3 regions of the Bacillus sp. BSL6 genome follow, and region 1 is predicted to be linked to each of the others. Evidence: riboswitches for the same ligand, from Rfam matches in the RefSeq annotation. Region 1 holds a riboswitch; each other region holds the start of a gene.
What was found. Region 1 has a riboswitch for S-adenosylmethionine ahead of RCJ96_RS21810 (methionine ABC transporter ATP-binding protein). Riboswitches for the same ligand answer to the same signal wherever they lie in the genome.

Region 1 (12,687 bases):
TTACAGACTTGCTTTTTTTGTATGATGGTCTGTTGCTTGCTCAAACGCATGTGCAACGCGGTAAATTGTCGCTTCATCGAAGTGTTTACCAATAATTTGTAAACCAAGTGGCATGTTGTTAGCACCGAATCCACATGGAACAGAAATCGCTGGAACGCCTGCTAAGTTTACTGGGATTGTTAAAATGTCATTTGCATACATTGTCATTGGATCATCAACTTTTTCGCCCACTTTAAATGCCGGAGTTGGCGTTGTTGGTCCAATAATAACATCGTAGTTAGCAAATACATTTTCAAAGTCGTTTTTAATTAATGTACGTACTTGTTGTGCTTTTTTGTAATATGCATCATAGTAACCAGAGCTAAGAGCAAATGTACCAAGCATAATACGACGTTTTACTTCATCACCGAAGCCTTCGCTACGTGTGTTTTTGTAAAGATCCATTAAGTTATTCACATTATCAGAACGAACACCATAACGTACGCCATCAAAGCGTGAAAGGTTAGCTGATGCTTCAGAAGAAGATAATAAGTAATACGTTGCTAGAGCGTATTTAGAGTGCGGAAGAGATACTTCCTCCCAAGTTGCGCCCATACCTTCTAATACTTTTAAAGCAGCTAGTACTGACTCACGAGCTTCTTCGCCAACACCTTCTCCTAAGTATTCTTTCGGTACAGCAATACGTAAACCTTTAACGTCGCCTGTTAAACCAGCTAAGTAGTTTCCTACTTCAACGTTTGCAGAAGTTGCATCCATACGGTCAAGACCTGAAATAGCTTGTAATAAGTATGCATTATCTTCTACTGTACGTGTAATCGGTCCGATTTGGTCCAGTGAAGATGCGAATGCAACTAATCCGTAACGAGATACACGTCCGTAAGTTGGTTTTAAACCTACAACGCCGCAATATGCAGCTGGCTGACGGATAGAACCACCTGTATCAGAACCTAGAGAGAATAATACTTCTCCTGCTGCTACAGCTGCTGCAGAACCACCACTAGATCCGCCTGGAACGTAATCTAAGTTCCATGGATTTTTCGTAGCGTAGAAACCTGAGTTTTCATTTGAAGAACCCATTGCGAACTCGTCCATGTTTAATTTACCGATTGTAATTGTGTCAGCAGCTTTTAGTTTTTGCACAACTGTCGCATCATAAATTGGATCGAAGTTTGCTAACATTTTGCTTGCACAAGTCGTACGAAGACCGTTAGTTACAATGTTATCTTTTACACCAATTGGCATACCGAATAATAAACCATTATCTTCAGCGCCGATTTTTGCATCTAATTCTTTCGCTTTTGCGCGTGCGTTTTCTTCATCTAATGTAAGAAAAGCTTTTACGTTATCTTCAACATCCGCAATACGTTTGTAAGATTCTTCTACTAAATCCGTAACGGAAATTTCTTTGTTGTTTAATTTCTTATGTAACTCTGATACTGAATGATCAAATAATGACATCGAAATTCCCCTCCTCTATTCTAATACTGCTGGAACACGGATTTGATTATCTTTGTGATCCGGTGCATTTTTTAATACTTCTTCAACTGGTAAACCTTTTTCTGGTACATCTTCACGCATAACATTTTTCATAGTTAATACATGAGTTGTTGGTTTTACATCTGTTGTATCTAATTCATTTAACTGTTCTGCAAATGTAACAATTGCATCTAGTTGTTTTTGAAATTTTTCTGCTTCTTGATCAGTAATTGCAAGACGTGCTAAATGTGCTACGTGCTTTACATTCTCAACGGAAATTCTTGACACGGCTAGGCCACCTCCATAATATATCGTTCAATCTACAATACTATTGATGATACCAAATTTTCAGTACTTCAAGCAAGTCAACACAGAGTACTTACGCCATTTTTACATAAAAAAAGAAAGGCAAATGCCTTTCTTTACAATTTACTCTTTATCTAACGGTTTATTTTTCGGAAATCTCTCGTTATCTTCTTCATTATCACGAATTGTTTTTTGTAATACAAAACAAGACATCGTTAAAAATAATGTTCCAATTAAATAGTATCCTTTTACACTAAGCGTTTCATCTAGCGTATAAATACCAATTAGCATACCTGAAAGCGCACAAACAAATGAAGTCCATGCTAAAAACGTGAACGCTTGCGTATTACGTCTTCTCATCGTTCTCCCCCTCGTTAGCAGTACATCCATTATAGATAATTATATTTACCATGATGGATTTTTATGTAAATTCTAGTTTTATATTTATAAATCTATCATAAAAGAATACTATTTTAAAGAAAGTTTTCTGCCTAATCTGAAAAAACAATTAAAATCATTGACAATTATTTCTATTCTACATAAAATAAAAATAAATATTACGAACCTCGAAATATACGGGAGTGGAATTAATTGTTGCAATACGAACATTTTTTAGACTTACTGCTAGATAACGCCAAGAAACTTTTCTATCCTGAAGAATGGGTAAGCTTAGATTTAACACTTTCTAAAACTGAAGTATTTTGTTTACTTTGGATGGAGCGAAATACAGATATTACAATGACAAAAATCGCTGACCTTCTTGATATACCGATGAGTACAACGACAGGTGTTGTAAATCGTCTTGTAAAAAAGGGATATATTGAAAGATACCGTGACGAAAACGACCGACGCATTGTATTAATTCGTTTAACAGAAAACGGCGTATTGCTCGTTCAAGAAGTAAAACAAAATGCAGCCCATTACTTTAGCTTAGTAACAGAAGCATTATCGGAAGAAGAAAAAGCATTTTTACTACAAATCTTCCAAAAGATTATGAATCACATTGCTACGTCACAACAAAAAACAGAAGAAAAGGTTTCAACACCTAAAATGAAAAACATTCCGATTGAATAAAACCCTAGCTGGGTTTTTATTCAATCGTTTATTTCGCCACTCGTAATATTCGATACTCGAAACAAGGGGGATATGAATGATGAGAATTATTTTGTATACAGGTAAAGGCGGCGTAGGAAAAACTAGCATTTCAGCGGCAACAGCAATTCAAAGTGCGAAACAAGGATTAAAAACTTTAGTAATGAGCACAGATCCTGCTCATAGTTTAGGAGATTCATTTGGTATAAAGCTATCTTCTGAGCCATTAGAAGTTCGTAAAAATTTGTGGGCACAAGAAATTAATACGATTTATGAGATGGAAAAAGGCTGGGGAAAATTACAGAAATATATTACACTACTCTTCACTTCCAAAGCAGCCGATGATATTACAACAGAAGAGTTAACGATGTTTCCTGGTATGGAAGATTTAATTAGCTTACTTCGCGTGCTCGATTATTATAAACAAAACACATATGACGTTATTATCATTGATTGTGCTCCAACAGGAGAAACATTAGCAATGCTCAGCTTTCCAGATATGCTCGGCTGGTGGATGGAAAAACTCTTTCCTATTAAAAGAAAAGTTTTAAAAGTTGTTCGCCCTGTAGCTCAACCACTTCTTGGTGTCCCCCTTCCAACCGATGATATTATGGACGAATTAACAAATACACTTGAACAGCTCGGAGAAATGAGAGATATTTTATCAAACCGAGACGTAACGAGTATCCGCATCGTTGTAAATCCCGAAAAAATGGTCATTAAAGAAGCACAGCGCAGCTTTACGTATTTAAATCTATACGATTATAACGTAGATGCCATTATGATCAATCGTGTCATTCCTAACACTGTCACCGATCCTTATTTTCAAGCATGGAAAGATACCCAAAAGAAATATAAAACATTAATTCAAGATAGTTTTGATCCACTTCCTATTTACGAAGCTCCAATGTTTGAACAAGAAGTTATTGGTTTACCTATGTTAGAACGTGTAGGAGATGCTTTATTTAAAAAAGATTATTGTCCTACTGAAGTAAAATTTAACGGCCGCACACAATATGTAAAAAAAGATGGCGATGAATATATTTTCGTTCTGTCCATTCCCTTCTCAAATAAAAGTGAGCTCACATTAAATCAAAAAGGTGATGAGCTTATCATTCGCGCAGGTTCTGTTAAACGGAACATCACATTACCAAAAACATTAACGCACCTTTCTATTCAAGGAGCTAAGTTTGAAGAGGACGTACTAAACATTCGGTTTGGAGGTGTCGTGCATGCATGAAGAACTACTAAGGAAGGTAATCCGTACAAAAATAAAAGTTGGTATGCATATATTAGAAGAGTTACCTGCTCCAATCCAGCAATCAGCTAAGCAAATACTAAATATTTTACAAGAGGAACTATCTTCTTATGCTACCGAACAACCACAACATAATAGCAATTTAAAAAGTATTGTAATTGAATAATTATATCCTTGTAGAAGGCCTTTTCCTATAGGCTTTCTACCCCTTTATTGGAGCTGATGTAAATTGATAAAAACATTTTCTGTAAGACACTTTACTCCTCTTACAATCTGGCTAATTCCCTTTTTATTTTTCATTCATAACCTTGAAGAATCTTTCGAAATGCCACAATATCTTGCTAATCAATTTTCGATTACTTTTATAACTAGCCAACACTTTTTCATTGCGATTTCTGTATTAACTCTCTTTGTCTTAGTTATCGTCTTTCTATATCAACTGAATTTCTTGTCTTCTATATACTGGATTATTTTTATACAAGGGGCTATCTTCTTCAACTCTGTTCAACATATTATTTTGTTTTTTATTTATCGTTCCTATAATCCTGGCGTAATATCCGCAGTTTTCATTGTTATCTTTTCTATTTTCTTTTTTTCATCCCAAAAACACTTAATTCATAAAAAGCAATTCGTAATTACACTCGTGTTCAGCTTATTTTCTTATCCCATTATCATTTGGATTACCTTACTACTCGCTAGCCGCTTTCAGTAATAAAAAAAGACCAGGAAAACTCCCGGTCTATTACTCTACTTAACAAACATTGGATTCTATATTATACAGAATTGGAAGGTACAGAATTAGGGTTTGTTTTGTTTGTTAAGTAGATTATATGTTGAACGAACTAACAGCGGAGGGGTTCCTTCTGTTAGTCCATTAAACCCAATCATTATTTTACGATTTTTTCAAGCTCATCAAGTGAAAGATTTACTGAAATGGAACCATCATTTGTTTCTTTCTTAATTGCATCTATCACTTCTTTTGAATGATATAGTTCAATTACTTTTTTCAGTGTTGGATCATCTTTATCTTTCGTACGAGCTGCGAAAATATTAATATATGGCTTCGCATTTTCATTCTTTGGATCTTCTAAGAAAATTGGATCCTTCGCTGGATCTAATCCAGCTTGACCAGCAACACCGTTATTAATAACTGAAGCTGCTACATCTTTTAATACACGAGGTGTTTGCTGTGCGATAACCGGTGTAATTTTTAACTTCTTCGGATTTTCAGCAATGCCACTTGGATCTCCAAATAGACCAAAGTCTTTTTTAAGCTTTAATAACCCAGCTGCATCAAGAAGTTTTAATGCACGTGCTTGGTTCGTTGGATCATTTGGAATCGCAATTTCTGAACCATCTGGAATTTCATTTGCTTTCTTATGTTTTTCAGAGTATAAACCCATTGGTGCAATTTGCGTTGTACCAACAGCTGTAATATCTAGCTTATGCTCCTTTTTAAATTGCTCTAAGAATGCAATATGCTGGAATGAATTTAATTCAATATCTCCATCAGCTAACGCTTTATTTGGCGTTGTGTAATCAGAGAACTCAACCAGTTTAACTTTAATTCCTTCTTTTTCAGCTTTTTCCTTTACAATTTCCCAAGCGTTTCCATCCGTTCCAGTTACACCAATGCGAACTGTTTTCTCTTTTATTCCTGCATCCGAGCAGCCACTTAACGCCGAAATTCCTACAATTGCTGATAATGCAAATGCTAAAATCTTCTTCATTCTCTTTTCCCCCTCTTCCTTTTTATGATCTGCGTAAAAAGACTTTCGCAAAGTAGTTTCCTAAGTTTTGAGCTAATTGTACGAGAATTATAAGTAAAACGACCGTTACGAACATAACTGATGTATCAAAACGTTGATAACCATATGTCATTGCTAAATCACCAAGACCGCCACCACCGACAAGCCCAGCAACTGCAGAAAATTCAATTAAACCAACTGTCATAAATGTAACACCTAAAATTAATGGTGCTAACGCTTCTGGTACAAGGATTTCAAAAACAATTCTAATTGGTGAAGCACCCATCGCTTGCGCTGCTTCAATTACCCCTTTCGGAACAGAAACAAGATTTGTTTCAACCATTCTAGCGATACCAATTGATGCAACTAACGTCATTGGAAAAATTGCTGCTGCTGTTCCAATTGTCGTTCCGATAACACTTCTTGTTAACGGGCTTAAAGCTACTAAGAAGATAATGAATGGAATCGGACGAATTGTATTAATAATGATATTAAGAATAGAAAAGACCCATTTATTTTCTAAAAAGTTTCCTTTTCTCGTTACATATAAAAGTAAACCTAGAGGTATACCAAGAATTGTAGCGAATATAAGGGTTACAATTACCATTAAGAGGGTATCCCCCGTCGCATCTAGTATGCGCGGCCAAAATATACTCCAATCAACTCGCATGAGCTTCTACCTCCTTCAGCTGCACTTGCAGTCTTAGATGTTGTAATGCTTTTTGAATTTCCCTCTGTTCACCTTGCAATTCTACAAGAAGATTTCCAAATAGCACATTTTGAAGTTCAATAATATTTCCGTACAGTACATTTACATCCACATTATAGTTTTTTGCGATATATGATAGTACCGGCTGTCCTGTTTCCTCACCAGTAAATGTTAGGCGATAAATCTGACCACCATTTTGAATTTTCGCTAAAACACTTTCCGGTAAATGATCATTAATAACAGAACGTACAAAGTTTTGAGTCGTCTTTGTTTTCGGTTGTGTGAAAACATCAAACAGTTTTCCTTCTTCAATAACTTTTCCTTTTTCCATTACAGCTACACGGTGACAAATTTCTTTCACGACATGCATTTCATGTGTAATAAGAAGAATTGTTAAATTGTATTCTCGATTTACTTTCTTTAATAAGTTTAGAATTTCTGTCGTTGTTTCTGGATCTAAAGCTGATGTTGCCTCATCACATATAAGAATATCTGGTGATGTTGCAAGTGCTCTAGCAATACCTACACGCTGCTTTTGTCCGCCTGATAGCTGCTCTGGGTAATTGTTTGCCTTATCTTCTAACCCTACAAACTTCAGCAATTCATTTACTCTTTCTTTTATCTCATTCTTTGGTACTTTTGCTAACCTTAATGGATAAGCAATATTCCCAAACACTGTTCTTGAATTAAATAAATTAAAGCTTTGAAAAATCATCCCGATTCTTTGTCTTAGCTTCCGTAATTCTTTCGTCGATAATGATGTAATCTCTTTATCATCTATTGAAATCGTTCCTGCCGTTGGTCTCTCTAACATGTTTACTAGGCGTAATAATGTACTCTTTCCAGCGCCACTAAAACCAATAATGCCAAAAATTTCGCCTTTCTCAACTGATAACGTTACATCCTCCACCGCATGAACAGATTGCCCACCTGATTCATATACTTTACTTACATTATTAAAAGAAATCATTTTTTCCCCTCCTATATGCTGTAAAAACTTGAAGTAGAGCTCTCGAGGTAAAATAAAAAGTGCTCTCCTTCTTATCAAACATAAAGATAAGAAGGAGAGCACTTATATGTACTCGTTCACATCTTCTCATCTTCCAAGCCCTTATAGGCTTGCTGGAGTTAGCACGGTATTAAAAAACCCGTTGCTGAGGTATCGTAGGGCCAGTCCCTCCACCTCTCTGGATAAGAATGTATCGATTTAATTGTCGTTTAATTAATTCTCATTATAGAACTCAGAATAATAAGAGTCAATACATTTTTTAGAAAAATATTAATTATTTCTTTATTAAAATTTTCAGATGAAAATTTTAATAGAAAATAGTAACCTTTAAAGTTATGTAAACTTCTCCTCTTGCATATTTTTTAAAAGGATAATCTTCTCTACTAATTGAATACCATTATTTGAATATGAAATCGGAGGAAGATAAATATATGAAAACAGCTCTTTTACTCGTTGATATTCAAAATGATTATTTTCCACATGGAAAGATGGAATTGCGTAATCCAGCAGAAGCAAGCGCATATGCTAGTCAGCTACTACAGCTCTTTAGAAAGAAAAACGAACCCATTTTTCATATCCAACATGTAGCAATAAAAGAGGACGCTACTTTTTTCCTACCCAATACAGAAGGTGTACATATTCATGAAAGCGTACGCCCACTTAAAGAAGAAACCGTTATACTCAAACATTATCCAAATAGTTTTCGCGAAACCGATCTTCTAGAGCAATTACAACGTTTAAAGATTGAGCACCTCGTCATATGCGGGATGATGACTCATATGTGTATTGATGCTACCGTAAGGGCTGCCTTTGATTTCGGCTTGCAATGTACTGTTATACATGATGCTTGTGCGACAAAAGATCTTTCTTTTAAGAATGCTACGATACCAGCTGTTTATATTCATAATACAATTTTAGCTAGTTTAAATGGCGTATATGCAAATGTAATGAGTACAGAGGAGTTTTTAGCTACAAAAAAACACTCTCTTCAGTGAGCAAAACCGAAAAGAGTGTTTCTTGTCAAACCATAGATTTTCTTTCAAATTGTATTATACAGGAAATCCTTAAAATGAATACAAAAAAATGTGACTAATAAGTCAACTTTTCTCATTGTTTTATTTCTATTTACATGTTTATCCCGATATGAATAGGTTTTAGCTAGTTCCACTTACCAAATAGTAATATATGGTAAGTGTTTTTTAATGCAAATTAACTAATTTCTCCTATTATTTATCTGTTTGTTTTTGTTTCTTTTTCAAATACTCCGCACGCAATTTTTCAATTTGCTGCTTTTTATCAAATTTGACAGGCGTCTGTTTTTCATGAAACTTCGCGACAGCTACCTGACCTTTGTAATCCAATTGATATTTTCCCACTTTGTTCACCTACTTTTCTTGTCTTTAAAGAGAATCTATTCAGCAAATATAAATATACCTCATTTTGCTGAAGTAAACCTTATTACTTTATTAGTTTTTCTACTGATTACTATGTTAATCCACATATAAAAAATTTTTCAAAAAAAGAGATCTTCGCAGACTGCGAAGATCTCTTCTACTATTTCTTATAAAGTTTCAGAAGTAGTTTTTGCTTGCATGTGAAGCGCTAAGTAGTCAGGACCACCAGCTTTAGAGTCTGTACCAGACATGTTAAAGCCACCGAATGGTTGGTATCCTACGATTGCACCAGTACATCCACGGTTGAAGTATAAGTTACCTACGTGGAAGTCTTCACGTGCTTTTTCAATATGATCACGGTTGTTAGAGATAACTGCTCCTGTTAAACCGTATTCTGTATTGTTTGCAATTGCAAGTGCATGGTCAAAGTCTTTTGCTTTACAGAATGCTACTACTGGTCCGAAGATTTCTTCTTTCATTAGGCGAGCATCTTCTGCAACGTCAGCAACGATTGTTGGTTGGATGAACCAGCCTTTAGAATCGTCTCCTTCGCCACCTGCTAAAATTCTACCTTCTTCTTTACCAATTGCAACATAGCTCATTACTTTATCGAATGCAGCTTGGTCATTAACAGGACCCATGTTTGTACCTAATACAGCTGGGTTAGCAACTTTTAATTCTTTCGTTAATTCAACAGCACGATTTAATACGTGATCGTATACATCTTCGTGGATTACTGCACGAGAACATGCAGAACATTTTTGTCCTGAGAATCCGAATGCTGATGCAACGATAGATTTAGCTGCTAATTCAAGATCTGCTTCTTTATCAACAACGATTGTATCTTTACCGCCCATTTCAGCGATAACGCGTTTTAACCAAATTTGGCCTGGGTTTACTTTCGCTGCGCGCTCATAAATACGGATACCTACATCACGAGATCCAGTGAAGCTAATGAAACGTGTACGAGGGTGATCTACTAAGTAGTCACCAACTTCAGAACCATTACCTGGTACGAAGTTTACTACGCCAGCTGGTAAGCCAGCTTCTTCTAATACTTCCATGAATTTCGCTGCTACTACAGGAGTTGTACTAGCTGGTTTTAGTAATACTGTGTTACCAGAAACTAAAGCAGCTGTTGTCATACCTGCCATAATTGCGAATGGGAAATTCCAAGGAGAAATGATAACACCTACTCCTAATGGAATGTAAGAGAAACGATTATATTCAATTGGACGGCTTTCTACTGGAATTCCGTCTTTTAATTTCAACATTTGACGACCATAATATTCCATAAAGTCGATTGCTTCTGCTGTATCAGCATCTGCCTCATTCCATGGTTTACCTGCTTCTTTTACAAGAATAGCAGAGAATTCATGTTTTCTACGACGAACGATCGCTGCAGCACGGAATAAAATGTCTGCACGCATTTCTGGTTTTGACTTTCTCCAAGTTTGGAATGTTTCATCCGCTACTTGCATTGCTTTTTCAGCTAACTCACGGCTTGCTTTTGAAACGCGACCAACAAGTTCCTCTTTATTTGCAGGGTTTACAGAAACAATTTTGTCTTCTGTAGTGATTTTTTCTCCCCCAATAATTAATGGATAGTCTTGTCCAAGATAAGATTCTACTTTCTTTAAACCTTCTTCAAACGCTAATTTGTTAGCCTCTACTGAAAAATCTGTAAATGGCTCATGTTTGTATGCTACTACCATTATTTTTAGCCTCCCCTTAGAAAAACGTTTACATTTTACAACATTATTCTACACGATAATTTAGATTTATTCAAATATTCCTAGACTTATATTTTAAAAATTAATTAATTTTTAAAATATAATAAAAAAACAGAGTTATACAAATGTATAACTCTACAAAATATGAGTATATTCCAAAACGTTTTTGCTAATCAATAAAATAGTCACTAACAAAAATAAAGTTCTTACATATCCAACACCTTTTTGAACTGCAAACTTCGATCCAAAATAAGCGCCAAAAATCATCGATAACCCCATAATAATACCGTATTCAAAATGAATTACGTCTAAAAATAAAAAAGTGATTAACGATACGATATTACTAACAAAATTCAAAAGTTTTCCAGATGCTGCCGCTTGAATAAAATCCAAACCAATTAATAAAAATGCAAAAATTAAAAAGGATCCTGTTCCTGGCCCAAAAAATCCATCGTAAAACCCTATCATTAAAATAACAAAGAAAAATATTAATGTTTTTCTTTTCGTCATCTTCTTATAGGTAGATACACTTCCCCAATCCTTTTTCGCAATAATATAAATAGCAATAAACACCAACATTACAAGCACTAACGGACGTAAAATATCCGGCGGGATAAACTTTACTACTAAAGCACCTGCGACCGCTCCTATAACAGTTAACGGGATTAACTTTCCTACAATTTTAAAATCAACCTTTCCCGATCGAATAAAGTAAATCGCACTCGTAAACGTCCCCATCGTTGCAGCTAATTTATTCGTTGCAATTGCCGAAGCTGGTGGTAAACCAACAAACATAAGTGCCGGAAGCGAAATTAATCCTCCACCGCCAACAACTGAATCAATAAAAGCTGCTAAAAAACCGAATGCAATTAATAAAATAATGACTTGAAAACTTAATTCATCCATGCCTTTTACCCCTTACCCCATTATTTATAACATTTTAAATTATAACAAAATTACTCAAGAAAAAAAGCCGTTCCATAAAGGAACGGCCCTTCTACTTAATCTAAAATTTTCACATACGGTTCATCTTGCTTCGCTTCACGTATAATAATCGCTTCTGGACGTTCTACAGATTTAATCGTTACTTGTACTTTCATATAATTCGGGAAGTATTCCATAACAAGCCCGGCTACATATTGTGTAAAGCCAATTATTTCTGCTTTCCCATTAAACTGGACAGGAATATCAAGCTTTATTTCTCTTAATTCATCATCTCTATACATACCAGTACCGATAACAGCTGTATAGTCACCTTGGAAATAATCGCTTAATTTTGCCTTGAAGTTTGATACTCTCGCCAAGTCTTCACGTTTATTATCTGTTTTCGCTTGTTCAGATGGGAACAAATAATATTTCTCATTAATTTGTTTCCAATCCTCAACCGTTTCACTACCTTTTTCGACATTCGCATAAGAAACAAAGTTACCTGGCACGAGCGAAGACTTCGGAGCCTGACGATAAATTGCAAATGTTATCGGAAGGTTTTTTGTCTCAGGATCTTGTTCATGCATAACTTTCAAGATTTCTGGCACCATTTTTTTCCCTTCAGCTAACATCTTTTCATTCGAAATTGCAGCCTCACGCGGGTACCCATGCTCTTCCTCATAATAATGAACCGAATTCATCGCTAATCCAACTACAATGCCACTACGCTCATTTTTTTCGCCTTTGTTCACATAATAATCATGCTCTAAAATATTTGAAATATATATTGGATTTTTTTTATTTTTCACTTCTAATGATTCGGATCCTGTACCTAATGCAGGATTTAACCCTATGTTCGGGAATTTAACCGCATCTTTTTTTAATGTATCTTCTAGTTCCTTTTGTTCTGCATCTGTACGTTTTCTTTTAACAAGCATCTGTATATACTGAGTAGTTAGGGATTTTCCGCCTTTGAAAACATTATCTTTCGTACTAAATGATTCTTTCGCAATACGCATTAATCCTGTTTCAAAT
Region 2 (12,687 bases), on a different contig from region 1:
TATCACCTACTCTATCAGAGATTCTTCCAACTAACGGATATACTAGAGCTGAAGTTAAGGCAAATAAGCCATATGCCCAGCCAAACTGTGAGAAGCTATTTCCAACATTCCGAAGCAATAGAATGTAAAAAGGAAATACCATACTTCCAGCCATCATAATGATGCTTTGTGAAGCTACAAATCTTCTATATGTCATTTCGTATACTCCCTATAAAATAAATTCACAAATCTCTCTTTTAGATCCGCTTCTTTTTTCTTCTGAAGAAACTCTTCTATACGAGGATATGCTCTCTTTAACTGCTCTTTCGTTGGATAAGAATAATACGGTAAATAATAACTACCGTTATGCTTTAACGTAACATCAATCATCTTCTGAATAACATCCTCTGTTTTCTTTATCTCATTTTCAGAACGCCCTTGATTAATTAAAAGAACCAGTGCAAACATATCATCTTTCGCATAGGATAAAACTGCATTTTCATTCTTTTCCACGTAACGAATCGTAATATTAAGCAAATTAAACTCTTCTTCATTTAATACGTTACGTAAATCATCTATGTATTCCGTAAAAGAATCTATAGGCACAAAATATTCTTGTAACACCTCTGTCCTATTCGGATTTTCATATTCCATAAAGGCACTATCTGACCTCATAACATTATTTCGCGTCTCATACTTTCCATCTGTACGTTCGAAATAACTTCTTTGTATATCCCAAAACGTATTCTTTCCCCAATCACTATAGCGTGATAATCCAAGTAAAAATTTCGGCGCTGCTATAATAGTTTCTTCTTTTAGTTCACTATACTCTTCCCTCATATTTTGATTTTGTGCCAATGTATAATCTGTCACATACATTTCTCTTAAGAATGAATTTGGAGCAACAGAAATACGAGCTAAGTGCATACGAACATTAGCATCTTTTTTCACTTTTTCTTTGAAATAAGACGTGTATTCTTTATAATCTAGCATTTTCGTATGCGTTTCATATAATTCATCATTTGTTAACTTTAAAGTCACATCTAAAATGACACCAAATAACCCATAACCGCCAATGACGTAAGGAAATAAATCCGCATTCTCTTCTCTACTTACATTACGTACAGTGCCATCTGCCATTAGTAATCGAAATGATTCGACTGTATCAATCAATGCCTCATGACGAATATCACGACCATGTACATTTACACTTAATGAACCACCAACCGTAAAAATATTTTGCGATTGCATCACCTGAACAGCAAGACCATATGGATTTATTTTCTTCTGAATATCATTCCACGTGACACCACTTTGAACTGTAATGCGCTTCTTCTCTGGATCAAATTCTAATATTTTATTATACCCTTTCATATCAAGCATCGTACCATGTGGATAATACGTCTGTCCGCCTTGGCTATGTTGCATACCAGCAATAGAAATCTTCTCTCCAGAAACATTTGCATCTTGCACTAATTTTATTAACGATTGCTCATCAGTAGCACTTTCAACACGTTTTATTTTTGTCGGAAGCAATTTACCTACATCACTCATAATAGGATGATCGAGTTGTTTTTTATATGTATGTACAGACGTTGCAAGCAACACTGTATATGCTACAATGACCACCGCTATCTTTCCTTTTTTCAAATGACACTCTCCTCTTCTACATCTTTTCCTCTTTATATTGTACCTATTTTCCTATGAAGAAAGAATACAAAAAAGAGGGACCTTATTTTAGGTCCCTCCTTATCAAAACTGTTACTTTGCTGCTGGCAATTGTATTGGGTCAAACTTTTCATACGACGTATATTTTGCGTTCGTAATAATGTGTGCTTTATCCTTGCCATTACTACTCATAATCATGTCTATCTTTGCTGATTCATATTTAAAATCTTTTGTAATGATATATTCTGCATCCACTTCTTCTATCTTCGCGTTTTGTGCTTGTAACATTTTCTTCTGCGTTTCATCCATGCTAGTTAACATACTTTCTGTTTCTTGCCCTTTTAATGTAAATTTCAGTTTATATTTATCTCCGCTTTTCTCCAGCTTCATTTTATCTAAAACTACTTCCGGTACTTCTAATTTATCTATAATATCTTGAGTCGCTTTCATTCCACCAGCGTTTAATTGCTCCTCTGGTACGGTTATAACTTCTCCTGTATTAGGGTTTTTTACCTCACCAGCAACTTTACCATCCACAGTATACACTACAACATCTGTACCGGAAATATTCATTTCAGAACGAGAATTCTTTGTCTTTGGCTCTAATTGCATCTTAGCCTTTAATATATCCATCTCTGTTCCCTCAGCTTTTACCCCTACACCATATGTCATCGTTACATGTTCTTCATTTTTAAAAGCTTCATTCGTTTTCTTGAAAACATCTTTCGCCGTTAATTCCTTTTCTTTTTGAACGGATTCTTTTTTCGGCTCATCCGTCTTTGCTGTTTTCTCATTACTACATCCTACCCCTAGACTGATTGCAAGCACTAAACTTGAAATAAAAATAATTTTTTTCATAATTCCGCCCCCCTTTCCCAAAATAATATCATCTCTTTTCCTATGAAATCTATATAAATTTCAATCTATATTCGCTATATAGCGACATGTTTAATGAAGAGTTTAAATATGATGTAAATAACGACAACTCATTTCAGGAGGTCATTATGAAGGCGATCATTTGCACACAGTATGGACCACCTAACGTTCTTCAGCTTCAAAATATAGAGAAACCTATACCTAAAAAGAACGAAGTATTAGTCAAGATCCACGCAACGAGTGTAACGACTGGAGATTGTAGAATACGTGGGTTTAATAGCCCTCTCTTATTTTGGATTCCTATGCGAATCATATTAGGTTTTAGAAAACCGAGAAAGCCTATACTCGGTGTAGAGTTATCCGGCGAAATCGAAGAAATAGGAACAGATGTAACTCAATTTAAAAAAGGAGATCAAATTTTTGCATTAACAGAGCTTAATGTCGGTGGTTATGCAGAATATACATGTGTACATGAAAGTGGATTAGTAGCATTAAAACCTACCAATGTAACGTATGAGGAAGCAGCAGTTATTCCCTTTGGCGCAACTTCGGCACTACACTTCCTAAGAAAGGCCCGTATAAAAAGGGGGCAACAAGTACTCATATATGGCGCATCTGGATCAGTAGGAACAGCTGCCGTACAACTTGCTAAATATTTCGGCGCAACCGTTACAGCTGTTTGTAGTCATTCAAATTTTGAACTCGTGCAATCTTTAGGGGCTGACAAAGTAATCGATTATACGAAAGAAGATTTTACTAAGCAGGGGGAATACTATGATGTTATATTTGATGCAGTTGGAAAATATAAAAAATCCCTTTGTAAACAAGTATTAACACCTAATGGAATATATGTATCTGTTAATGGAATGATGGCAAAGGTAAGTAAAGAAGATATGTTTCTACTAAAAAAACTAACTGAAACAGAAAATTTAAAGCCTGTTATTGATAGAACTTACCGATTAGAAGAAATTGCTGAAGCTCATATATATGTAGAAAAAGGGCATAAAAAGGGGAACGTTTCGATTACCTTAAAATAAAATATATTCAGAAAATAACGTTGACAATTCTTTTTGTAAGATTTACTATTAGTACCATATTAAAAAAACTACATACACATACTCTTATCAAGAGTGGCGGAGGGACTGGCCCGATGATGCCCGGCAACCGAGCTTATAACGTATAAGCTAAGGTGCTAATTCCTGCAAAACGAGTTCTCGTTTTGGAAGATAAGAGAGGAATCTATTTTGTCTATTCGGCACCTCTCTTATTTTTGAGAGGTGCTTTTTATTTTGGAACGTATATTTAAGGGGGAATTATAGATGAAGAAAGTATTATTAAGCATTGTAAGTGGGGCTGTATTATTATTAAGCGCATGTAGCGGGAGTTCAGATAAAGAAGTAAAAGCGTTAGATGAGAAAAAGATTACTGTCGGTGTAACAGGAGGGCCACATGAACAAATTTTTGAAAAGGTAAAAGAAGTAGCAGCGAAAGACGGTCTCGAAATTGATATAAAAGTATTTAATGATTATGTAGCACCGAACGTATCCCTCGATGAAAAAAGCCTTGATGTAAATAGCTATCAAACGAAATCATATTTAGACGTATTTAAAGCTGAACGTAATATGAAATTAACTGAAGTATTTTCAACAGTAACATTCCCTATGGGCGTATATTCAAAAAGCTTAAAGGATGTAAAAGAATTAAAAGAGGGCGATGCAATTGCTGTACCGAATGATCCAACGAATGAACTTCGAGCTTTAAAACTATTTGAAAAAGCAGGTGTTTTAAAAGTTGATCCAAAAGCGACAGAAAAAGCGACTGCAAAAGATGTAATTGAAAATCCAAAAAATTTAAAGATCGTTGAATTAGAGGCATCTCAATTACCAACACAACTAAGTGAAGTAAAAGCAGCTGCCATTAATACAAACTTTGCATTAGGTGCAAAATTAAGCCCTGCGAAAGATTCTATCTTCCGTGAAGGAAAAGATTCACCATATGTAAACTGGGTCGTTGTTCGTACTGAAAATAAAGATGATGCTGTTGTAAATAAATTAAAGAAAGCTTATCAATCTAAAGAAGTAAAAGAATTTATCGAGAAAAAATTTGATGGTTCTGTTTTACCGTCTTGGTAGGAGCTGACGATAATGATTGAATTAAAAAATGTATCCAAAGTATTTACAACAAAAAAGGGGAATGTGGAAGCTCTTAAGTCTACTTCCCTCCAAGTAAAAAAGGGCGAAGTATTTGGAATCATTGGATATAGTGGCGCTGGCAAAAGTACATTAATTCGCTGTGTAAATTTATTAGAAAAACCAACAACAGGAAATATTATTGTAAACGAGCAAGATTTAACAACACTGTCTACAAAAGAACTAGCAAAAGCGAGACAAAAAATCGGGATGATTTTTCAAGGGTTCAATTTACTTAAAACCGTTACCGTCTATGAAAATATCGCACTACCTTTACGCCTTGCTGGCATTCCAAAAGTAGAAATTGAAAAAAGGGTAGAAAAGTATTTACGTATTGTCGATCTCTTTAATCGAAAAGACGCCTATCCAAGTGAACTTTCTGGTGGCCAGAAACAACGTGTAGCCATCGCGCGTGCACTATCACATGAACCGGAAGTGTTATTAAGTGATGAAGCAACGAGCGCTTTAGATCCAGAAACAACTGATTCTATTCTTGACCTATTATTAAAGATTAATGAGGAAATCGGGATTACAATTTTATTAATTACACATGAAATGAATGTCATCCAGCGTATATGCGACCGAGTTGCTGTTATGGAACATGGAACAGTAGTTGAAAGCGGGACTGTGAAAGATATTTTTACAAACCCACAACATGTAACAACGAAGAAATTTGTAAATAGTGCATTTGCAGCAAAAATTCCAGAAGATGTACAAAAAGAACTTCAAACTACTGGTGAAATTGTAACTCTTTCTTTTATAGGAAATTCTTCAGGAGAACCAGCATTAGCTGTCGCTACAAAACGATTCCAAGTATATCCGAATATTTTATCCGGTAATATTACTCAATTAAAACATGAAGCATACGGGAAACTTATCATTCATATGCAAGGGGAACAAAATGAAATCAACCGTGCTTTATCATTTTTACAAGAACAGGGAATCATCGTAGAAGGAGGTAGAACAGGCCATGGAAAACAAGTCCTTTTTGGATGAATGGGGTAAAGTTATATGGGAGGCGACCATACAAACTTTTCAAATGACATCTATTTCATTACTCATCTCGATCCTTATTGCACTGCCACTTGGTGTCACACTTGTTTTAACGAGACCTGGTGGACAGCGAGAAAACAAAATCATTTATCCAATTCTTAATACAATTATTAATATCATTCGCTCTCTTCCATTTATCATTCTATTATTCTTCATTCTACCTTTTACAAAATTTCTAATGGGAACATCCATTGGTGTGCAAGGTGTTATCGTACCGCTTGTCGTCTTCACTGCTCCCTATATCGCAAGATTGATGGAGACCGCATTATTAGAAGTAGATCGTGGTGTGATTGAAGCCTATCAAGCGATGGGCGTTTCTACTATAAAAATTATTTGGCACGTTATGGTGAAAGAAGCTCGTCCCTCCCTTGTACTTGGATTAACAATTGCAACGATTGGCTTAATCGGCGCAACAGCAATGGCTGGCCTTGTAGGTGCTGGTGGACTAGGGGACTTAGCATATCGCTTCGGACATTTACGCTATGAACCTGAAGTAATGTATGCAACTGTCTTTATTTTAATTATCCTCGTTCAAGGATTACAGTCTTTAGGGAATGGTATTGCACGAAGGTTGAAGAAAGATTAAAAAAGAAGGTATCTCACCAGGATGAGATACCTTCTTCTTATCTTTTAAATCCACCTTCTGAATGAATAACTTGTCCCGTAATCCACTCTGCTTCTTCACTTACTAAAAACTTAATGAGTCTTGCTGCATCCTTTGGCTCACCAATTCTGCCAAAAGGAAACATTGGTTTTAATCCTTGCTTTATCTCTTCAGTCATCCAGCCTGTATCAGTTGGACCTGGGTTAATTGCATTCACTGTTATTCCTAAATGAGCTACTTCTGCTGACAACGTACTAGTTAGAGCATCAATAGCCCCCTTCGTTGTTGCATACGCCAGTTCTCCAACCATAGGCCCTTGAAATTGCCCCGAAGTCATATTCACAATTCTACCACCAGATTTCTTATCAAATCCTCGGGCAAATTGACTACTTAATAATGTAGTCGCACGAATATTGACCATGTAGTGCTTATCTAATTCTTCAGCAGTCAAATTAGAGAAATCATTATTCGTAGAATACGCTGCATTATTAATTAATATATGAGGGTAGCCTAGTTGTTCAGTAACTTTATTTATAAGCTCTTTCGGTGCATCATTCTGAGTTAAATCTAACTCCATACTCGATACTTTCACACCGTTTTTTAGTAACTCTTCTTGTAATTGTATTTGTTCACTTTGATCAACGCCCCAAGGCATCTCTTTATCATACTCTGTCCAATACGTAAAAAATATATTGTATCCAGCCTCAGCTAATTCTTTACAAATTGCTGCGCCTATACCATCTAAACGACTTACACCTGTAACAACTGCTACTTTATCTTTTAATTGATTCATCATATACTCCTCCAATTTTAAAGGACGCATATTTTATATAAGAGATATGAATTTCCCCACATAAGTATCTATCCTTACAAAGGGGACGCACAAGCCAAATATGCAGTCCTTGCATGATTTACAGATAGCCAAATAACCCCTCACTTATGAGAGAAAAATTCATCTATCTAATTTCTAATCATTACAAGTTCATCCACATATTGAGTCCTTGTCTCCTTTCCATATACCTCTATTTCTATCATAACAATATGGTGTAATATTTCAAATGATAAAAAAATAAAAACCAATATTCCATTCCAAACTTCCATCAAATTTATTATATTACAATATTTAAATAATGGAAATAATCAGAAAAAACACTGGTAAATATTGACTAGCCTTCTTATAATAAAACGTGGGGCTAATGTGAGAGTTTAGTTTTAAACAAATAGGGGGAAGAAACATGTCAAAAAAATTACTTTCTTTATTTTCTGCAGTAATCGTAGCAGCTTTTGTAATAACCGGCTGTGGTCAAAGCGATACGACAAATAAAGAACAAAAAGAAAATGCAGCCAAAGAAAACAAAACAGAAAAAACGGATACAACAAAAGAAAATAAACCTGAAGAAAAAAAATCCGAAGACAAGAAAACTGAAGATAAAAAGACGGAAAATACCGCTACTAGCTCCAGCGATTATTCTAAACTTATTTCCTACATGGAAAAAGAAACAGGCGGAAAAACAAAAGTTCTTTTTGAAAATAAGGAACCACAAGTCTATAAATCTGAAGATATTTCAGTATCGATGAACAGTTATACATTAGTTGAATTAAATGGATTCCATACGGACTTTAACATTCCATTTAACCGTCAAACAGAGGGCGGAGTCATTCTTGTGAACTATAGCGTAAAAAATAGTTCAGCTAAAGATATTTATTATATGCCAGCATTGGACATATCGTTTACTGGTGCGCAGAAAGTATATAGTAACTATAAAGATTTAATTCCAAAAGAAGATCAACTGCCAACTAAGCTTGCTCCAACGAATGATTACTTAGTAAAAGCAGGAGAAACTATTTCTGGTTATATCGCGTATCCATTTGGAAAAGATGATCTAGCAAAAATTTCAAGTCTCTCAACAGTCTCAGTCACAGTCCCAACTGCACAAGCTAATAAAGGAAAATTCGATGCTCCAATCGGCAGTCCCGGAAGCTTTTCATTAAGTTTAAACAAACAAGGTGCTGAAAAGGTTGCAACAGATAAAGCTTTCTACCAAGATAAAGCTACAGCTAATAACATGGGCGATAAAAAAATGTTAAAAGAGAAATCAAGTATTAATAACAGCCAAGAATTAGGCGCTGTTCATGTTACATTAGATGGATACCAATTTACTCAATTCACACCAAATTCCGTCGAAGCACCGCGCTTTGCAAATTTCAAAAACGGTATTGTTCTATTAACGGTGAAATTCAAGCTTGATAACAAAGATACTCAAGACGTTTCACTATCTCCTATAAGCTCTACATTGAGAGTAAATGATGGTACACAATATACGATTAATGAAGGTATGCTACTAAATTACGACTATAACGCTTCAGTCAAAACGGGAACATCTGGAGAGTTACTGCAAGTATTTATTTTAGATCAAGAGCAGTATGAGAAGATTTGGAAAGATAAAAGCTTTGAGATTGAGTTAGGACCTATGAGAAATAAAGAAGCTAAAGATATTTCACAAGGTAAAAAAGCTAAGTTTACATTACCTAAATAAATTACTAAATATATAATAGAAAAGGCATATAACATATGATTGTTATATGCCTTTTCTATTTGTATCAAGAACAAAACTTTCATTTAAGTGTATACATTTATGATTACCTATCCGTTGTATAAGTATAGGGGGGAAAAATGATGGGAAAAGAAAATATATTGACCTCCTATCTTATCAATTTAGGGGAGGAAGTGTTCAAACTATTACTAGCGAAAGGGGCTATAAAAGAAGACGCAGAAGACATCATCCAAAATACTTTCTATAAAGTATATACGTTGCTAGATGACCTAACAGAGAATAACATACGTCCATGGTTTTTTAGGGTTGCATTAAACGAATACATTGACTTGAAGAGAAAAAAAGAGCAGCAAAACATCTATTTAACTGAAGAGATTTATTCAAAACTACAATATACAGACCGAGAATTAGATGCTGTTTTAAATAAAGATGAGATTTTCTATCTATTAAAAGATATAAAACTAGAATATAAAGAAGCCTTCTTTTTAAAATATTATTATGATTTTTCATATGAAGAAATCGCCTTAATACTAGATATTCAAGTGAACAGTGTTAAACAAAAATTACATCGTGCACGTAAAACAATTCATTCTACAGTAGGAGGAAAAACTTAATGGATACTTCTTTAAAAGATGCATTAAAAAAAGCTAAAAGGAAACAGTTACTTAAAATCATTATTACTTCTATTATCGTTGTAGTCATGCTGATTCCTATAATGTACAAGGTTGGCAATTACTTCGCAGCGAAAAGTTCTACGAAGCTGCACGAACATCTCTTTTTACATAACGCAATTGCAGAACCGAATGTGCAAATTGATTCTCAAGTAACGAGTAATTCTTCTATGTTTGGCGGCAATATCGTATCTAATCGCTCTAAAAACATTAACGGTTACGTAGTACGATGGAATACACTGACAAGCTCTTACGATTGGTTTCGCTCTAATATCGATTACAACGAGTTAATACCAGGATCTTATTGGTCTAGCTCTAGTAAAGAGGCTTATAATTATGATAAACAAACGAAAAATAAAGTTGCTACATTTTATAATCCGGCTATCAAAGAATATCATAATGGAGTCAAAAATGAATTAAGTGCCGTTTCAACAATGGAAAACTATGTAGCGGAAGTTGCTATCTCTTTCAATCAACCTTATACATTAAAAGAAATTCAAACAAAAATACCAGACAACTTAAATATCGTATGGCTATATATGGTCTCACCTATTAAAGACGAAAGCAAAGGTCCTGCCGGTATGCAAGTTTACGGATTTGATCCAGAAAAAGAGCCTGAAGAAGCGTACAAAAGGTTCTTTGACTCCCTTAAACAATACGATGACGATGGATATGACGAAGATATCCAGAAGTTTTTAAAAGCAAACAAGAACAAACCATTTGATCAAGTGAAAATCTTAGGGGTTATGCTAACTGGGAAAACGGAAAACTTTAAGGTATTAGAAAACCAAGACTTTGTTCGCGGTGCTTCTGTAGGGGTTACTGCACAAGTTGTTCCTTATATAAAACCGGAGAAATAATAAGGAACGCCCAGATGAACTTAAAGAACACACATAAAACTGTTTACTACGGGAGCTATCCGCTACAATAGATAGCTCCCATCTCTCATTTATTGCTTAATTTTCAAAAATAAACTTCATAATATTTTAGGTGCAATTTTATAAATAAAAAATCATATATTTGTTCACACTTTATCCATTGTGAATTTTTTCACAATGGATATATAATAAACTTGTAAATACAATATTGGAGGGATTTCAATGGTTATCAATTTTTTAAGAACTGATAAACGTGCTGCTTTCATATTATTATTTTTACGACTTTACATAGGATATACATGGCTCGCTGCTGGAATCGGCAAAGTCTTTGGACAATCTTTTGACGCAAGTGGTTTTCTAAAGGGTGCTATTGCTCAAGCATCAGGTGACCACCCTGCCGTACAAAGTTGGTGGGCAGATTTCCTTCAACACTTTGTTCTTCCAAATGCAGACCTATTTAGCTTTTTAGTTCAATGGGGAGAAATTTTAGTAGGTCTAGGTTTGATTTTAGGCGGATTAACAAAAACAGCTGCATTTTTCGGAATCATAATGAATCTTGCATTTTTATTAAGCGGAACTGTTAGTGTAAACCCAAACCTGCTTATTTTAACTATGTTCATTTTAGTTGCAGGACAGAACGCCGGACGTATTGGATTAGATGGCTATGTTTTCCCAAAACTTTTCCGTAAAAACAGCCACGGAACATATAAATTAAGCAAAACTGCGTAGTAACGGTTTACTCTTAAAATATAAATAAGAAAAAGAGCCTGCGTATAGGCTCTTTTTTGTTTACTCCAAATTTAAACTCTTAACGAGCCACGAAAACCTCTGGCAGCATAATAAGAATCTGCCCCATTGTGATACACGAAAACATGCCCGAAGCGATAATCGCAAAATAGCGCACCACCGAGTTCTCGAATATCTGAAGGTGTTTGTACCCAACTTGATGATTTCATGTCAAAATCTCCAAGTTTTTGCAATTCCCGATATTGTTCTTCTGTTAATAGTTCAATACCCATAGCATTTGCAACATCAATAACATTATTTTCTGGCTTATGTTTTTTTCTTGATTCTAACGCTTTCAGATCATAACAGAGACTTCTGCGCCCTTTAGGACTCTCCTTTGAACAATCATAGAAAGTATACTCGTCCTTCTCTTCATCATAACCAACAACATCCGGCTCACCGCCTGTTACTTCCATTTCATTAAGTGACCACAATTTTTCATTATTAGTAGCCAGCTTCGCTTCAACTTTAGCCCATTCAAGGTCTTCATGGCGGTTCATATTTTTCTCAAAACGGGCTTGTAATACTTTTAATAGTTCTTCACGTTGTTCTACAGATAACTCATTTTTATTCTCTGTCATATTCGTCCTCCGAATTAAGCTTCCTTATAACCACTTAAATCTTCTCAATAATGGTTTACTTGCAGTTTACAACAATCTGGCCCGATTGCACAACGAATAATCCCTGTGCGGATATCCATTATATAGTACTAAAACCCTCCATACTTTCTCCAAGAATATAATGTGAAAACCACATCAAGTTCTGCTTCATAATAGCCACATGAACTCCTGGTTGGTCAGAACTATATGCCATTCCTTTAAATATAATTAATTCTGTATCAACTTCCATATCCTTTAACCCTTGATATAGCTCATATGCATTTGTAATTGGTATTCTTACATCCATTTCCCCATGTTGAATTAAGGTAGGTGTACATGCTGATTTAATATATGTCATTGGTGATGTTCTCTTATATATATTTGGATCATTCCATGGAGTATTTCCTAAATACATTCTAATAAAGTAAGGGATATCTGTATTTACATAATGGGTACTCCAGTTCGTAATTCCTCCCCCAACTGAAATAGCTTTAAATCTACTACTAAATGTAGAACAGAAAGCTGATATATATCCTCCGTTACTCCATCCCATAACTCCTACTCTATCTTTATCTACCATCCCTTTTTCAATTAGTTCATCCACTCCAGATATAACATCATCGTAATCAGCAAATCCTTGTTTTCTATAGTTTGCTTTTAAAAATTCATTACCATAACCAGAACTTCCTCTATAGTTTGGCTCTAAAACGATAAAGCCCTTTTCAACAAACTGTTCAATTGGATATTTCTCATTGAAGCAGTCTGAAAATATCGGAAAGGATGCCCAAGCCGGACCACCGTGAATTACTACTAATAAAGGATACTTTTT
Region 3 (7,377 bases), on a different contig from region 1:
CAGAGCAGCCCTTTACCTATTAAACCGAAGAACAAAACATAACCTGAAAATCGCTAAACCTAAAAATACAATAGACAATATACCTTAAAATATACTTTGCATATTAGTTCTCCTCTTAATAAAAATTAGAATTCAACTAATTTACACTTTTTCTCTCTTCAATTTTTAAAGACCATCTCATTAATCCATATATACTTCCATACATAAGTAAGATCTTTGCAATTCCCCAAAATACATTTCTTTCTTCTAAGTCTTTAAATAAGAACATAATCGCAAGAGGAACAATAAGTACCGCAACACCCATCCAACCAAGAACATATACTTCACCAATAAGAAGTAATAAAAATATAGTTACTGCTAATATATATGTCTGCATTGTCGACAATTGTAAAATTGGCGTCCCATACCATTTATTCATAAACATTAATAACACTAATAATAAAATAGGTATCATCACTATTACATAAATAATTCCAAACTCTACTAATTTACTTTTAAAAGAAGACATTCTAAACGCAACAATCGTTCCAATAATCGTAATAATTAAAACAATAGGATAACCAATTAACTGTACATTTGTTAACGTAAATTGTTGATTCGGATTTCCAAATAAAATATTTGTAAGTAACCAATACCCGCCAATACCAATTATCATTCCTAAGATACTTTTTATACTCCCGCCTTTATCCTTCTCCATCTCTTTCGCTAATTCTTCCGCATACTCTTTTGGCGAATTACCAAATATATCACTTACCGTCTTTCCCTCTTTCTCACCTTCAATTAAATGAAACTCTGCATCTTCTAGAAAGGCATCCACATCTTCTTCTTTCATTCCTTTTGTTATTAAATACACTTTCGTATCGATTAAAAACTTTTCTCCTTCTTTAGAAATCTTCATGATCATCCCTCCCTTATTAAACCGTTTCTCTTCTATTCGTCTTCATCATAATTTCAAGGAAAATTAAAATAAATAAACTTCCGTATAAACATATAATTTGAAATAACATTGGAACAAGGTCTTCTGATGTAAATGTTTTAAACAGTAACATAATCGAAAGCGGGATGATTAAATATAAGTTTTTAAACCATCCATTAAAATATATATTTATTGCTACTGTAATGATGAAAATACCACCAGCTAATATATAACTTTGCATTTGGGTGAATATAAACATTTTTGTAGGATAAATCACATCTAATATCGTTACAGCCCCTATTAGAAACATTGGTGCGATTATGACTAACGACCACATAGCAAACCATATTTTTGTAAAACTTGTTACGAAAGTCATTTTGCGAAGTAGAAAATTAGGACCTATCACAACTAAAATTAATGACAAACTATATCCAACGCACTGAATAAGTGACATCTGTAATAGTCCGTTATTCACTATTAGAATAGAAGCAATAATCCAAAACGATACGATATTCATTACTGTAAAACCAATTTGCTTCCACGTTTCCTGTCTATCTCTTTCCATCACTTTTACAAGTTCATTTGCGTATTCTTTCGGTGAGCTTCCGAAAATTTCTTCTACACTTTTCCCATCACTCTCACCTTCTATTAAATGAAGTTCTGCGTCTTCAATAAAGCTTTCAATATCGCTTTCTTTCACACTCTTTGCAGTCAAAAACAACCTCATATCTAATAAAAACTTTCGTGCTTCATTTGATAGCATTATCTTCTTCTCCCCTTTCCTTCAAGTAGACGTTCCACACTACTTTGCATCGCTTCCCAGCGATCCATAAATTCATCCAGTGCATCTTCGCCATCTTCTGTTAACGTGTAATACTTCCGTTTTGGACCAGATGGGGATTCCTTCATTACACTTTTTATGAATCCTTCCTTTTGCATTCGTATTAATAACGGATAAATACTTCCCTCACTCGCCATTGTAAAGCCATACTTTGCTAGCTTCTCACTCATTTCATAACCGTATATTTCACCTTCAGAAATAATAGCAAGTAAGCATCCTTCTAAAATCCCTTTCAGCATTTGACTTGTCGACATAATTCAAATCCTCCTACTATCTTGTTTTACAAGATAGATAAGCGTAAGTATCTTGCTTTACAAAATAGTATAGCAAAGACTATTTTGCAAAACAAGATAGCTAGCAATATTTTTCCAAACCTTTGCAGGATTTTTCTTATCCACTCTCTAAATAGAGCAATATGAGAACTTTATTATGAAGGGATGTTTTTCATCATGGTTACAAATCGAGTTGTTTTTTTAACAGGTGCTGCAAGTGGTATTGGATATGAAATGGGAAACGCTTTTGCAAAAGAAGGTGCAAAAGTTGTTATTACCGATCGTCTTGAAGAGCGTGCAAAAGAAGCTGCTGAACAACTACAAAAAGAGGGCTTTCAAGCTATCGGCTTAAAATGTGATGTTACATCCGAAGAAGAAATAGAAGCATCCATTTCCCAAACTGTTAATCATTTCGGTTCATTAGACATATTAATTAATAACGCAGGAATGCAACACGTTTCACCAATTGAAGATTTTCCAACCGAAAAATTCGAGCTACTAATTAAAATTATGCAAATCGCTCCTTTTATCGCCATTAAGCATGCCTTTCCCATTATGAAAAAGCAAAAATATGGCCGAATTATTAATGTAGCTTCCATTAATGGCCTCGTTGGATTCGCTGGAAAAGCTGCTTATAATAGCGCAAAACATGGTGTAATTGGATTAACAAAAGTTGCCGCTTTAGAAGGGGCTACTCACGGAATTACTGTTAATGCACTTTGTCCCGGTTATGTCGATACCCCTCTCGTACGGAATCAATTACAAGACTTGGCCACTACACGAAATGTACCACTCGAAAATGTTTTAGAGGATGTCATTTATCCACTTGTCCCACAAAAACGCTTATTACAAGTACAAGAGATTGCTGATTATGCGATGTTTTTAGCGAGCGAAAAAGCTAAAGGTATAACTGGCCAAGCTGTCGTTATCGATGGTGGTTATACCGCTCAATAAAAAATAAAGTTTGCTCACGAAGAGCAAACTTTATTTTTTATCGCGAGGATCATCGTACTTTAGTAATTGCCTTGGCAACTTCTCTATTGCAACAATTACCCCATCTAATTTACTTTCAATTCGATGAAGTAAATATAATGTTACAACAATAGGAAACCCTACATTACCTATCATCTTGATCCACTCTTCCATCTTTTTCTCCTCCTTTCATTATATAAATAAGAGAAAAGAACACATTTAGGCATAAAAAAAACAAGCTATTAAGTATTAGCTTGTTTTTTCAAACAATGATGCAATTTCTCGCTTATAATCTCCGCATATAATACCTTTCTCAGTAATAATACCTGTAATTAATTTATTTGGTGTTACATCAAATGCAGGATTATAAACAGTAGTTCCAACTGGTGCCACCTGTTTCCCAAAAATTTTCGTAACTTCTGTTTCATCTCTTTCTTCAATAACAATTTCTGCACCTGTTTGTTTCGTAATATCAAATGTCGATAGTGGAGCTGCAACGTAGAACGGGATATCGAAATACTTTGCTAATATAGCTAAATTCATCGTTCCGATTTTATTTGCTGTATCCCCATTTGCGACAATTCGGTCCGCTCCTACAATAATTGCGTTGATTTCTTTCGTTTGAATAGCATGAGCTGCCGTATTATCTGTAATAAGTGTTACATCAATACCTGCCTGTTTTAATTCCCAGGTCGTTAAACGTCCGCCTTGTAAAACCGGTCTCGTTTCACACGCATACGCATGTAACCGTACACCCTTTTCTTTCCCAATATAAAACGGTGCTAATGCAGTACCATATCTAGCAGTTGCAATACTGCCAGCGTTACAAATTGTTAAAATGTTATCACCGTCTTTAAAGCATGTTAATGCATGTTCTCCAATACTCCGGCATACCGCTTCATCTTCTTGCTGAATACGAAGCGCTTCTTCTTCTAATATTTTTTGCGCTTCTTTTATTGTAGTAATTTCTTGAATAGATTCTCTCATACGATCGATTGCCCAAAATAAATTGACTGCTGTCGGGCGTGACGTCCCTAAATAATTACAATCTCTATTAAACTTCTTTTGAAATTCTTCAATATGTAAAGTAGTATATTTTTTTGATGCAAGCGCCAAGCCAAATGCAGCTACAATTCCAATTGCAGGTGCTCCTCTTACTTCTAGCATGACAATACTTTTCCATACCTCTTCAATCGTCGTTAATGTTTTGTATTCTGTGCTATGCGGCAACTTTGTTTGATTTAATACTGCAATGGCATCACCTTTCCAACTGACAGACCTCGGAATCGTAACAACTGTACTCATGCTTTTATCCCTCCAGAAACTGTCTGTTGAAATAATGTTCGGAACAGTTGAATATCGGCGTTCTTAGACTCATATTTTATTAGTTCTTTCCCTAAGGATAACGCTTGTTTCTTAGCTTGAATTCTCGTTTCTTTATTTGTTATTTCATCTAAATCAGCTACATGTGCTAAGCCAATTGTTCTACGGATAAGCTCACATCCTGCAAACCCGACGGCATCCGTAAAAATGTTTTGCAAAATAATTGGTAGCCATTGCTTTTCTTTCGTATATGCTTCTACACCTTCTCCAATCCATAACTTCGTAAAAGTTTCTACAAAATAACTCCATGTCTTCTCTACATGAAAAAATAATACACCTCTCTGTTCTTCTTCTCTAGATAGAGCATTTAATAATAGATTTGCAATAAATTGCCCGATGTCAAATCCAAATGGACCGTACGTTGCAAATTCTGGGTCAATCACTTTCGTTTCAGAAGGTGATGAAAAAATACTTCCAGTATGTAAATCTCCATGAATGAGTGCCTCTTTTCTCGTTAAAAATTTATATTTATATTGCGCTACTTTTAGTTTTAAAGTTTTATCACTCCATAGTTCATCTACAGCCAATTGTAACTCCGGCTCATAATCATTCGTATCGTAATGCCCAAACGGATCTGTAAACACTAAATCTTCTGTTATTTTGCAAAGGTCTGGATTTACAAATGTACCTTCTAGTACCCTTTTTTCTTCTGACTCTAACCCGAAATCTGAAGTATAAAACAAAACATGTGCTAGAAAACGACCAATATGTTGAGATAAAAGTGGATACTCCTCTCCATCTATTAATCCTGTTCTTGTAATGGTTAGCCTTGATAAGTCTTCTATAACTGTTACTGCTAACTCTTCATCATGACTGTACACTACCGGCACATATTCAGGTACATACTTCGCGAAAATTTGTAATGCTTTACTTTCAATCGTTGCTCTTTTTATAGACAACGGCCAGCTCTCACCAACTACTTTCGCATATGGTAGTGCTTGTTTTATTATAATTGACTTCTCTCCATCATCTAATTTGAACACGTAATTTAAATTTCCATCTCCAATTTCATGACAAACTACATTTGCTTTCTTTTCAAAATAACCGTGTTCTTTCGCATATTGTATAGCTGTTATTTCAGTTAATGCATAATATCCCATCGTCTTCTCCCCCTTTTTTCATTCAGAGGTTTTTCTGACGTAGAAAAACCTCTTTCCACTAAGAAAGAGGTTTGAAGTTTATCTTCTCCCCTCTTATCTGCCAGAAAGTTTTACTTTCTGCTGGAATTAGCACCGTGCCTTTTGGCGTCATAAACGCCCCATTTCACAATGGTATTACGGTCGGTTGCTGGGCTTCATCGGGCCAAATCCCTCCACCTGCTCTTGATAAGAGTTGTATAATTTTTTAGAATTTTTAACTTTATGTTGAAGACTATACCAAGAATAAAAATCACTTGTCAACATTTTATTTGTATAATTCTGGACGACGATCTGCAAAAACTGGAATTCCTTTACGTACTTCTTCAATTTTCTCGAATGTAAGCTCTCCAAATAAAATTGATTCTTTTTCATTCGCTTCTACAACAACTTCGCCCCAAGGGTCGACAATTAAAGAATGACCAGCAAACTCATTATTTGGATCTTTTCCTGCCCTATTACATGCAACAACATAACACTGATTTTCAACCGCTCTTGCTTGTAATAGCAAACGCCAATGTGCTAAACGAACTAATGGCCATTCAGCTACAACAAATAAAACTTTTGCACCTTTAGCAGTATGAACACGCATCCACTCTGGAAAACGAATGTCATAACAAATTGTGCCAGCACACTCTACATCATCTAACTTAAATTCACCTGTACTATTTCCAGCGATTAAATATTTATGTTCATCCATAAGCTGAAATAAATGTACTTTACTATATTCATTAACTAGTTCTCCTTTATTCGTTACAACATACATTGTATTTGTAACACCTTGTTCTGTTTGCTTTGCTATAGAACCACCAACAATATGTACACCATATTGTTTCGACCATTCTATCAACTTTTCTTTCGTTTCCAATCCATCCCTATCTGCAATTTCAGAAAGTCTCGTTAAATCATAACCTGTTGTCCATAGTTCTGGTAAGACGATAACATCTGGTCTTTCCTTCATTGCTTCGCTTATTTTATTTTTAGCATTCTCAATATTTTTTTCTACATCTCCAAAGACAATATCCATTTGAATACATGCGACTTTCATTTTTTCAGCCCCATTCTCATTTTTTTCTTTACAAAATACTGGAAAGATTATATCATTTGTCACTAGAATTGTAACAACTTTCAAAAGAGGTGGAAAGTATGAAATTATTTCAACCTTCTGAGATAGTAACATCATTGCCAACACAATTTTTTGCTTCACTTGTTGCAAAAGTTAATAAAGTCGTTGCAGCTGGTCACGATGTTATTAATCTAGGTCAAGGTAATCCAGATCAACCAACACCGCAGCATATCGTAAAAGCTTTACAAGATGCTGCAGAAAAGACCATTCATCATAAATATCCGCCATTTCGCGGACATGAAAGTTTAAAAGAAGCCGTGGCAACATTCTATCAACGTGAATATGATGTAGTAGTAAATCCAAAAACTGAAGTTGCTATTTTGTTTGGTGGAAAGGCTGGATTAGTAGAATTACCAGTTTGTTTTACAAACCCTGGTGATACGATTCTCGTTCCCGATCCAGGCTATCCAGATTATTTATCAGGAGTTGCTTTAGCGAAAGCACAATTTGAAACAATGCCGCTTATTGCAGAAAATAATTTTTTACCAGATTATACGAAAATCGATGACTCTATTTCCGAGCGTGCAAAATTAATGTTTTTAAACTATCCAAATAATCCGACCGGTGCTACTGCATCAAAAGATTTCTTTGATGAAACCATTCATTTTGCTAATAAACATAATATATTAGTCGTTCATGATTTTGCTTACGGTGCGATTGGATTCGATGGTCAAAAACCTGTTAGTTTCTTACAAGCAGATGGTGCCAAAGATACAGGAATCGAAATTTAC

Region 2: linked by a shared signal. The riboswitch ahead of RCJ96_RS24895 (MetQ/NlpA family ABC transporter substrate-binding protein) and the one ahead of RCJ96_RS21810 (methionine ABC transporter ATP-binding protein) in region 1 are both predicted to bind S-adenosylmethionine.
Region 3: linked by a shared signal. The riboswitch ahead of mtnK (S-methyl-5-thioribose kinase) and the one ahead of RCJ96_RS21810 (methionine ABC transporter ATP-binding protein) in region 1 are both predicted to bind S-adenosylmethionine.

What each region holds. Positions count from the first base shown of each region.
Region 1 covers NZ_JAVGCW010000007.1:179,508-192,194, forward strand. Annotated here, with positions in the region: gene gatA (Asp-tRNA(Asn)/Glu-tRNA(Gln) amidotransferase subunit GatA) at 1-1,458, opposite strand; gene gatC (Asp-tRNA(Asn)/Glu-tRNA(Gln) amidotransferase subunit GatC) at 1,474-1,764, opposite strand; gene RCJ96_RS21775 (YiaA/YiaB family inner membrane protein) at 1,906-2,142, opposite strand; gene RCJ96_RS21780 (MarR family winged helix-turn-helix transcriptional regulator) at 2,374-2,856, shown strand; gene RCJ96_RS21785 (ArsA family ATPase) at 2,933-4,114, shown strand; gene RCJ96_RS21790 (DUF3926 domain-containing protein) at 4,107-4,298, shown strand; gene RCJ96_RS21795 (HXXEE domain-containing protein) at 4,362-4,844, shown strand; gene RCJ96_RS21800 (MetQ/NlpA family ABC transporter substrate-binding protein) at 5,020-5,862, opposite strand; gene RCJ96_RS21805 (methionine ABC transporter permease) at 5,885-6,550, opposite strand; gene RCJ96_RS21810 (methionine ABC transporter ATP-binding protein) at 6,540-7,559, opposite strand; SAM riboswitch class I at 7,683-7,787, opposite strand; gene RCJ96_RS21815 (cysteine hydrolase family protein) at 8,030-8,593, shown strand; gene RCJ96_RS21820 (hypothetical protein) at 8,825-8,974, opposite strand; gene pruA (L-glutamate gamma-semialdehyde dehydrogenase) at 9,160-10,707, opposite strand; gene RCJ96_RS21830 (TSUP family transporter) at 10,861-11,631, opposite strand; gene RCJ96_RS21835 (CamS family sex pheromone protein) at 11,727-12,687, opposite strand, start outside.
Region 2 covers NZ_JAVGCW010000011.1:70,988-83,674, forward strand. Annotated here, with positions in the region: gene RCJ96_RS24875 (MFS transporter) at 1-196, opposite strand, end outside; gene RCJ96_RS24880 (FAD-binding oxidoreductase) at 193-1,629, opposite strand; gene RCJ96_RS24885 (DUF6612 family protein) at 1,741-2,505, opposite strand; gene RCJ96_RS24890 (NAD(P)-dependent alcohol dehydrogenase) at 2,652-3,560, shown strand; SAM riboswitch class I at 3,642-3,756, shown strand; gene RCJ96_RS24895 (MetQ/NlpA family ABC transporter substrate-binding protein) at 3,843-4,655, shown strand; gene RCJ96_RS24900 (methionine ABC transporter ATP-binding protein) at 4,668-5,708, shown strand; gene RCJ96_RS24905 (methionine ABC transporter permease) at 5,683-6,351, shown strand; gene RCJ96_RS24910 (SDR family oxidoreductase) at 6,389-7,165, opposite strand; gene RCJ96_RS24915 (DUF5068 domain-containing protein) at 7,605-8,906, shown strand; gene RCJ96_RS24920 (RNA polymerase sigma factor) at 9,047-9,538, shown strand; gene RCJ96_RS24925 (sigma factor regulator N-terminal domain-containing protein) at 9,538-10,455, shown strand; gene RCJ96_RS24930 (DoxX family membrane protein) at 10,696-11,202, shown strand; gene RCJ96_RS24935 (DUF4256 domain-containing protein) at 11,274-11,840, opposite strand; gene RCJ96_RS24940 (S9 family peptidase) at 11,959-12,687, opposite strand, start outside.
Region 3 covers NZ_JAVGCW010000001.1:771,859-779,235, reverse strand. Annotated here, with positions in the region: partial or broken gene RCJ96_RS04390 (DNA-binding protein) at 1-81, opposite strand, end outside; gene RCJ96_RS04385 (DUF1129 domain-containing protein) at 137-898, opposite strand; gene RCJ96_RS04380 (DUF1129 domain-containing protein) at 915-1,679, opposite strand; gene RCJ96_RS04375 (PadR family transcriptional regulator) at 1,679-2,011, opposite strand; gene RCJ96_RS04370 (3-hydroxybutyrate dehydrogenase) at 2,207-2,983, shown strand; gene RCJ96_RS04365 (YvrJ family protein) at 3,014-3,175, opposite strand; gene mtnA (S-methyl-5-thioribose-1-phosphate isomerase) at 3,251-4,306, opposite strand; gene mtnK (S-methyl-5-thioribose kinase) at 4,303-5,484, opposite strand; SAM riboswitch class I at 5,575-5,716, opposite strand; gene RCJ96_RS04350 (carbon-nitrogen family hydrolase) at 5,789-6,652, opposite strand; gene RCJ96_RS04345 (pyridoxal phosphate-dependent aminotransferase) at 6,667-7,377, shown strand, end outside.